One region of the Paenibacillus albicereus genome, then DNA from elsewhere that is predicted to be linked to it. Evidence: predicted binding sites of a transcription regulator. Region 1 holds the regulator's gene; the other holds the start of a gene.

Region 1 (4,658 bases):
GAAGAGCGTGCAGCTCCATACGGTGCCGGCCGACGTAAGCGCGCAGATCAAGGAGCATTTTTTCGACAGCAAGAAAAGCGTCGTCATCACGTCGGCGACGCTCACCGTCGGCAAGACGTTCCAATACGCGGCCGAGCAGCTCGGACTGGGCCTCGGCGACGAGCGCCGGGCGCGCACGGTGCAGCTGCCGTCGCCGTTCCAGTACCGCTCGCAGGCGCTCGTCATGATCCCGAGGGATTTCCCCAAGGTGAAGGGAGCCGCGGCCGATCCGGCCTACTTGGCCAAGCTGGTCGGCTCGCTGGCCGCGTCGGCGATCGAGACGGGCGGTCGGATGCTCGTGCTGTTCACCAGCTACAGGATGCTCAAGGAAGTCTACGAACCGCTGCGCGAAGCGCTTGCCGGAGCGGGCATCCAGGTGCTCGGCCAAGGCGTGGACAGCAGCAACCGCAGCAAGCTGACGCGGCTGTTCCGCCAGCAGCCGGCTTCGGTGCTGCTCGGGACGAGCAGCTTCTGGGAAGGCGTGGACATTCCCGGCGACGCGCTCGTCTGCCTCGCGATCGTGAGGCTGCCGTTCCAGCCGCCGAACCATCCGCTGCAGGAGGCCAAGGCGGAGCTGCTGCAGGAGGCGGGACAGAACCCGTTCATGAAGCTGTCGGTGCCGCAGGCGGTCATCCGCTTCAAGCAGGGCTTCGGCCGGCTCATCCGCACCACCCGCGACAAGGGCATCGTGCTGCTGTACGATACGCGCGTCATCGACACGTTTTACGGAAAGCACTTCCTCTATTCGCTGCCAGGGCCTAAAATTGAAACGATGCATGCCGAGCAGTTCACCTCCCGCATGAGGGAGTGGCTGCAAAACGAACCGAAGGAGGCCGAGCAGCCATGAGCAAGCAGGGCAAACCGATATCCGAGGCCGTCGTGCGGAGGCTGCCGGTCTATCTGCAGGTGCTGAACGACCTGCATGTGCGCGACGTGCAGACCGTGAGCAGCCAGGAGCTCGGGCGCAAGCTCGATCTCAATCCCGCCCAGATCCGCAAGGATCTGGCCTACTTCGGCGAATTCGGACGCAAGGGCGTCGGCTACGACGTCAACTATCTGATCGAGAAGATCCGCGGCATCCTCAAGCTCGACCAGCCGATGAAGGTCGCGCTCGCAGGGGCGGGCAACCTCGGCCACGCGCTGTGCAACTACAGCAGCTACGTCAAGGACAACATGAAGATCACGGCCGTGTTCGACGCGAGCCCGGCCAAGATCGGCAAGCGCATCAACCGGCTCGAGGTGCTGCCGATCGAGCTTCTTCAAGAAAAGGTGCGAGAGGACGGCATCCAGATCGGCATCATCACGGTGCCGGCCGCAGAAGCGCAGAATGTCGCCGACCGGTTCATCGAAGCGGGCGTGACGGGCATCCTCAACTTCGCGCCGGTCGTGCTCAAGGCTCCGGACAAGGTCCGGATCCATTACGCCGACTTCACGACGCAGCTGCTGAGCTTGGCCTATTACATGGATAAGGACGGGACGGATGAACATGAGCAAATGGTGGATTGAGAACGGAACCTTCGTCACGATGGACGAAGCCCAGCCGGTCGTGCGCGGGCATATGGTCGTCGACGGCGACCGGATCGCCTATATCGGGGAGGAGCGTCCGCAGGATGCCGACGACATCGCCGTCCGGATCGACGGCAGCCGCCGCATCTATATGCCGGGACTCATCAACACCCACGGCCATGCGGCGATGTCGCTGCTGCGCGGCTACTCGGACGACGAGGCGCTGCAGACCTGGCTGCAGGACTACATGTGGCCGATGGAGGCGAAATTCACGGACGCCGATGTCAAGTGGGGGACATCGCTGGCCGTGCTGGAGATGCTCAAGAGCGGCACGACGACGTTCGTCGACATGTACGACCGGATGGACCAGGTCGCCCGGGTCGTCGAGCAGTCCGGCATGCGCGGGGTGCTGATGCGCGGCGCGATCGGACTCTGTCCGGAAGAGGTGCAGCGCGAGAAGCTGGCGGAAGCGGTCCAGTTCGCCAAGGACTGGAACGGCGCCGCGGACGGCCGCATCATGACGATGATGAGCCCTCATGCGCCTTATACATGCCCGCCGGCGTTCATCGAGTCGTTCGTGCAGGCGGCGCATGACCTCGACCTGCCGATGCACACGCATATGTCCGAGACGCAGGCCGAGGTCGAGCAGAACGTGCGCGAGTACGGCCTGCGCCCGGTCGCTCATCTCGACCGCCTCGGCCTGTTCTCCCGTCCGAGCTTCGTCGCCCATGCGGTGCATCTGACGGACGAGGAGATCGCGCTGCTCGCCGAGCGGGGCGTCGCCGTCTCGCATAATCCGGCCAGCAACCTGAAGCTCGCGAGCGGCGTGGCGCGCGTGCCGGAGCTGCTCAAGGCGGGCGTCGCCGTCTCGCTCGGCACGGACAGCGCGGCGAGCAACAACAACCTCGATCTGTTCGACGAGATCCGCCTTGCCGCGCTCATCCACAAAGGCGTCAGCGGCGATCCGACCGTCATGCCGGCGCATCAGGCGCTGCAGCTCGCGACGCTCGGCGGCGCGGCGACGATCCGTCAGCCCGAGCTGGGCGCGCTGCAGGCCGGCCTCAAGGCCGACTTCATCGCGCTCGACGCCGACCAGCCGCATTTCTACCCGCGGACGGACCTCGTATCCCACCTGGTTTATGCCGCTTCGGGACGCGACGTGCGCGACGTCTGGGTCGACGGGCGCCAAGTCGTGCAAGGCGGCGTCTGCCTGCTGCTGGATGAGGAGAAGATCCTGGCCGAAGCCGAAGCCTGCTACCGCAGGCTCGCCGGAGCCTGATGGCCCGCAGCCGCAGCCCTCGCTGGTACTTTACCCGCCGGGGCTGGACGGTCGTCGCGCTGCTGATGCTGGCGGTGCTGGCGGTGCTGCTCCATGCCGAGCTGCGAAGCGTCCAGCGTCCGGTATGGGAAGGCGAGGCGCAAGCGGAAAGCCAGGCGAAGGAGCAGGCGGGGCTGGCGGAAGTAACCTCGGCCGAGAAATACGTCTGGGACGAGCCGCTCTGGATCGTGCGCGGAAGCACGGCCGAAGGCCGCGAGCTCGTCGTCTGGCTGTTTCCGGAGCGGGCACCCTACGCCGAGAACGCGGCCGACGGCGCCTCGGAGGCGGACATCCGCGCGAAGCTGCTCGCAGCCAAGCCGGACGCGCAGGTCATCCATGTGCGTCCCGCATGGCAAAATGGCTCGCCGGCGTGGGAAGCCTACTACGCGCGCACGACGGACCAAAAGCGTTATTACTATGATTTCTTTGACTTCAAGACCGGCGCCGAGCGGGCGTCCTATACGTTGACCGCAAAACGATCTTCCTGATTTGTTCACAATTGCCTGCCCTCTATCGAAATCGAAGTGATATACTCATCGTATAGCATTTGTGATATACTAGAAGCCATCACAAAGCGCATGCACGCATGAGGATGGTCTGCCTGCAGGCCGCTTCGATTCCAAAAGGGGGCTTTTTGCATTGATCAAATGGAGGTTGCTGCCTTTCTTCGCGACGGTATTCGTGACGGCCGCGCTGCTGTTCGGAGGGTGGTACGCGTATCAGCAGACCGCTGTCGAGCGTCCGCTCATCAAGGCTGTGCAATCGCTGCCGGGCGTCGCTTCCGCCGATCCTTCCCTGAGTCGAGACGTCGTAACGGTCAAGCTCACGCTGAACAGCGGAGCCGATCTTCGAACCATATATGAGCAGATTTCCCGGCAAGGCGCATCGGTCATCGGCTCCCGCAAGCTGATGCTGCAAGTCGAAGGCCCGACGAGCCCGAAGCTGGAGGAGATTTGGTCGAGCCAGCTGTTCACGATCGCGGAAGCGATGGAGAATCGGGAATACTCCCGCATTCCGGACGCGCTGGCGGCCATGCAAAAAAGCCATGAAGGACTTCGGGCGAAGTCTTCCATGGACCAGGCGAACGTTTATGTAACGCTGGAATACGGTACGGACACGAAATATATCCTTCTGCCCCGCGCGGGCGAGACGATGGGGGTTTGGCCCAATGCCTAAGTACAGCGCCGAGATCGGCGCAGGCTTTTTGACCGCTCTGCTGGCCTTTCTGGTATTCCGCGGCGTGAACGTCGTGCCGCTGCTGCTTGCCTTGTCGCTTGTCGGCGTGCTGTTTTTCGCCCTGCGCTCCAAAGGGCAGCTTGCGGCGGCCGGAGGCAGGAGGGACGCGACGGTCAAGACATCCAAGCCGCTGTCCTTCGACGATATCGGGGGCCAGGACCGCGCCAAGGGCGAGCTGATCGAGGCGCTCGACTTTCTCGTCAAGTATGAGGAGATCAGCAAGCTCGGCATCCGTCCGCTCAAAGGCATCCTGCTCACAGGCCCTCCGGGCACCGGCAAGACGCTGATGGCCAAAGCCGCGGCGCAGTACACGGATTCGGTCTATCTCGCCGCCTCGGGCAGCGAGTTCGTCGAAATGTACGTCGGCGTCGGAGCGGGAAGGATCCGCGACTTGTTCAAGGACGCACGCAAAAAAGCGCAGAAGGCCGGCAAAAAGAATGCCGTCATCTTCATCGACGAGATCGACGTCATCGGCGGCAAGCGCGACGGCGGACAGCATCGCGAGTACGATCAGACGCTCAACCAGCTGCTGACCGAGATGGACGGCATCCATACGAAC
Region 2 (4,658 bases), 1.5 Mb from region 1:
ATGGAAAGGCTTCGCCAAGAGACGGCGGAGCAGCACGAACGGATGGAAGAAAACCGCTATGCTCGCGGCATCATGGCCGGCTCGCTGGACCGGGCCGGGTATCGGCGATATTTGGAGCTGTTCTACGGCTTCATCCGGCCTGCCGAGGAGCGGATCTATCCGGATGCTCAGCTGCAAGCCCAGGGGCTGGACGAAGGAGCTCGCCGCAAGGCGCCGCTGCTGGAACGCGATCTGCAGGCGCTCGGCCTCGGCGCGGACGAGATCGGCCGCCTGCCGCGCTGCGGGGAGCTGCCCGACCTGAGCACGCCTGCGCGCAAGCTCGGTTACCTGTACGTGCTCGAAGGCTCGACGCTCGGCGGGCAGATCATCTCCCGCAAGCTGGCGGCCAGCCTCGGCCTGGAGCCGGACAGCGGACTTCGTTATTTTCACGCCTACGGAGACGACACCCGCAGCCGCTGGCTGGAGATGAGAAGCCTCATCCAGCAAGGCTCGCAGGGGCAGGAGGACGAGACGGTCGCCGCCGCGAGGGAGACGTTCGCGCTGCTGGAGCGTTGGGTGGAAGCCTCCGCCTGAAGGACAAGCCCGCCAACCCAAAGCCAGGAGGTTACGTTCGACGAATGAAGGAAAACAAGCCTTATAAAGAGGAAGCGGCGCTCGACCGCACGCTCCTGAACGATTCGGAGTACGAGCGGCAAGGGTCGCGGATCGATCTGACCAACTGCGACAAGGAGCCGATCCATATTCCCGGCAGCATCCAGCCTCACGGAGCCCTGCTGGCCGTGACGCGGGACGAGCGTCCGGTCATCGTGCAGGCGAGTCTCAGCACGGAACGGCTCTTCGGACTGCGGGCGGAAGCGCTCGTCGGCCAGCCGCTCGCACGGCTGCTCGGACCGGACAAGGCGGCGGAGGTCGCGCGCCTCGATCCGAACGCGGCCGTGACCTCCGACTTGCAGTATATCCAGTGCCCGATCCGTCAGGAGGACGGAGGCGAGATTCCGTTCATCGGCATCGTGCACGAGAGCGAGGGACTGCTCCTGCTGGAGCTGGAGCCGTTCGAGGAGGATATCGGACCGTCCCTCCACGATTTTCAGTGGATCAACACGTTCTTCTCCCGCATCAAGCGGGCGTCCAGCCGGATCGAGGCCAGCCAGGCGGCGGCGGACCAGGTCAAGGAGATGCTCGGCTACGACCGGGTCATGATCTACGAATTCGACGACGAATGGAACGGCAAGGTCATCGCCGAGGCCAAGGAGGAAGGGCTGGAGCCGTTTCTCGGGCATCACTATCCGGCTTCAGACATTCCGAAGCAGGCGAGGGCGCTGTACTTGCGCAACTGGCTGAGGACGATCGTCGACGTCGGCTACGAGCCTTCGGCCATCGTGCCGACGGTGCAGCCGCTGACCGGCAGGCCGCTCAACCTGAGCCTGTCGTCGCTGCGCAGCGTCTCGCCTCTGCACATCGAGTACTTGCAGAACATGGGCGTGGCGGCGACGACCACGATCTCGCTCATCCGCGAAGGGGAGCTGTGGGGCCTCATCACCTGCCACCATTACGCGCCCAAGTACGTCCCTCATCGGGTGCGCAATCTGTGCAACTTCCTCGGCACGTTCTTCTCCAACGAGCTGTATCAGCGCCAGCAGCTTGACGAGTACGAGCAGACGCTCGGCATCCGTTCGGCGGCGGGCAAGCTGGCGGGGCTGTTCTCGGGCAATGCGCTGCGGACGATGCAGAAGGTCGAGCAAAGCCAGCAGCAGCTGATGGACCTGCTCGGAGCAAGCGGCATGGCCGTCTGCTTCCGCGACAAGCTGCAGCTGTTCGGCACGACGCCGGCGGCCTCGCAGATTCGCAAGCTGGCGGGCTGGATGGGAGCTCAGTCGGTCGATTACGCGTTCCATACGTCCAAGCTCGGCCAGGACTACGCGCCTGCCGCCGCATATGCGGACAAGGCTTCGGGAGCGGTGTTCCTGGCGCTCTCGCCGGGGATGCAGCATTATATCCTGTGGTTCCGTCCGGAGCAGCTCCAGATCGTCGAGTGGGCGGGCGACCCCGCCAAGGCGGTCATCCAGAGCGACGACGGCGTGCGGCTGTCGCCGCGCAAGTCGTTCGAGAAGTGGCGAGAGGTCGTGAAGGGCAAGTCGGTCGCCTGGAAGGAATCGGAGCTGAGCGCGCTGCAGGAGCTGAAGTCGATCGTGCAGCGGGAGACGGAGCATCAGCTGGCGCAGGCCGAGGAGCAGGCGCTGCAGAACGCGCGCGTTCTGCGCGACAACGAGAACCGTTACCTGCAGCTGATGGAGTATTCCCCCGTCCCGTTCCTGACCGTAACGGACGGACGCATCGTCTATGCGAACCATCAGGCGGGAGAGCTGCTCGGCTGCGAATCCGCCCTGGAGCTGGTCGGCTGCCGCATCCTCGAGTTCCACGAGGAGCGCGCGCGAAGCGCGCTCGGCAAGCGGCTGGACAGCCTGAGCCAAAATGCCGCCCTGCTGGATGCGTACCGAGGCATGTTCGTGCCCAAGGTCGGCAGCCCGGTCGAGCTGGACCTGTCGCTGGCCTCCGTCATCCACGGCGGCGAGCCGTCCGTGATGGTCGTCGCCAAGGAAGTGAAGGCGGAGCCGGAGCAGAAGGAGAACTTCTCGCATAGCGCGAGCCAGCTGGCAAGCTACGTGACGAGCGATTCGCTCACCGACCTGCCGAGCCGGCTGACGTTCGAGCGGGATCTGGAAGCCGACTGGAGCGATGCGGAGCTTGCCGGCGAGCCGCTGTCGCTGCTGCTCGTCGACATCGACGACTTCAGGGCGTACAACGCGCTGCACGGACTGCGCGGAGGCGACCTGTGCCTGCAATGGGTGGCCGACGCTCTCGGCGTCATCGCCCGTCAGCATGGCGCCTACTTGGCGCGGATGACGGCGGATACGTTCGTCCTGAAGCTGCGCAGCGATGCGGATGCGGCGGCACGGCTCGCCGAGGAGATCCGCAGCAGCGTGCTGTCGCTGCAGATTCCGCGCGACGGCGCGAGCTCCGGCTTCATCACCGTCGGCACCGGCACGGCCACGGCGCGTCCGGCGGACGGCGAGGCGCCGGCATGGCTGCTGGGGGCGGCCCAGGATGCGCTGCGTCAGGCCAAGGCGGCGGGCGAGAGCCGTGGCGAGGGCGCTTCCGCGGACTAGGCCGTCTGGCTTGCCTCTCTGCCCGCATTGCGCGCCTCTCCGATATCGATTATCCAAACCGCTTTGTCCAAAGCGGTTTTTTTGCGTTCCATTTCAAGAAGCAATAGCCCGTTCGGGTGGTTTCGGTCATGTTCACTTAGTTGTCCAAAAGAGTTGATTCTTTGTTGAACGTTTAAAGACGAACAGGTGACCGTGATTGCAATGCGAATGGATGGAGCTATACTTGGCTTAACTCCCCCGTTCATCATGCAGGACATGGACCGTGACTTTGTGAAAAAAAGCTCATATGGATGGCAATCGTTTGGACAGAGGTTGAAAGGAGGCCGTGAAGGATGGCGATCGATACGGTACTGTGGAGCAAGCTGGTGACAGGAATGACGCTTGCGTTTCACGCTATTTTTGCCACGATTGGTGTCGGGGTTCCGCTGATGATTGCCATTGCGGAATTCGTCGGCATACGCAAGAAGGACCCCCATTATATCTTGATGGCGAAGAGATGGTCGCGAGGGTTCGTCATCTCCGTGGCGGTCGGGGTCGTGACAGGCACGGCGATTTCCCTCCAGTTGGCCCTGGTGTGGCCGAATTTCATGAAGCTGGCGGGAAATGTCATCGCGCTGCCGCTATTTCTGGAAGTTTTCGCTTTCTTTTTCGAAGCCATTTTCCTCGGCATCTATCTCTATACCTGGGATCGGTTCAAAAATCCGTATACCCATTGGCTGCTGACGATTCCGATCGTAATCGGGGCCGGCATGTCCGCGGTGTTCATCACGACCGTCAACGGCTTCATGAATCAGCCGGAAGGCTTTTTGATGGACGGGGGCGTCTTCACGGCGGTAGACCCGGTGCAAGCGATGATGAACGAGGCGAGCTTCTCCAAGGTATTCCATGTCTTGAGCTCGGCCTATTTGACGGGGGCGGCCCTGTTGGCCGGGATCGCGGCCTTTACGATGCTGAAAAAAGGCGTCACCGCCTATCACCGAAAAGCCTTGAACCTGATGATGGGTGTCCTGCTGCTGTTCGGCCTGCTGAACGCATTGGCCGGAGACGTATCCGCCAAGTTTCTGGCCGAGCATCAGCCGGAGAAGCTGGCCGCTGCAGAGTGGCATTTTGAGACCGAAAAAGGCGCGGATCTCGTTCTCATGGGCTGGCTGAACGCAGAGAACGAGATCATAGGAGCCCTCCATCTGCCCAATTTTCTCAGCTTCCTGGCGTTTGGAGACTTCAATGCGGAGGTGAAGGGGCTGGAGGAGTTCCCGCAGGAGGAATGGCCGCCGCTGCTGGTCCATTATTTGTTTGATCTGATGGTCGGTATCGGGTTCACGCTGTTGGCCCTTTCGTTCTTGTACTTCCTTTTTGTCTTCTGGAAAAAGCGCAACGAGCTCAACAAATGGATGCTTCGCGCCATCGCATTGGGAGCGCCGCTTGCATTCGTCGGGGTCGAGTTGGGCTGGTTCTATGCCGAGCTCGGACGGCAGCCATGGATCATCCGAG

What was found. Region 1 encodes Rex, which represses fermentation and respiration genes when NADH is low (regulators of the CRP and FNR family bind a similar motif). Its sites were predicted from a motif close to TTGTGAAATATTTCACAA; they were not measured.
Region 2: a site for Rex is predicted at 3,436-3,453, ahead of HGI30_RS17230 (cytochrome ubiquinol oxidase subunit I). Genes of this name have one in related genera too.

Annotation. Positions count from the first base shown of each region.
Region 1 covers NZ_CP051428.1:2,339,907-2,344,564, forward strand. Annotated here, with positions in the region: gene dinG (ATP-dependent DNA helicase DinG) at 1-886, shown strand, start outside; gene HGI30_RS10320 (redox-sensing transcriptional repressor Rex) at 883-1,545, shown strand; gene HGI30_RS10325 (amidohydrolase) at 1,520-2,824, shown strand; gene HGI30_RS10330 (cell wall elongation regulator TseB-like domain-containing protein) at 2,824-3,351, shown strand; gene HGI30_RS10335 (hypothetical protein) at 3,503-4,039, shown strand; gene HGI30_RS10340 (AAA family ATPase) at 4,032-4,658, shown strand, end outside.
Region 2 covers NZ_CP051428.1:3,822,402-3,827,059, reverse strand. Annotated here, with positions in the region: gene HGI30_RS17240 (biliverdin-producing heme oxygenase) at 1-573, shown strand, start outside; gene HGI30_RS17235 (diguanylate cyclase domain-containing protein) at 618-3,167, shown strand; gene HGI30_RS17230 (cytochrome ubiquinol oxidase subunit I) at 3,500-4,658, shown strand, end outside.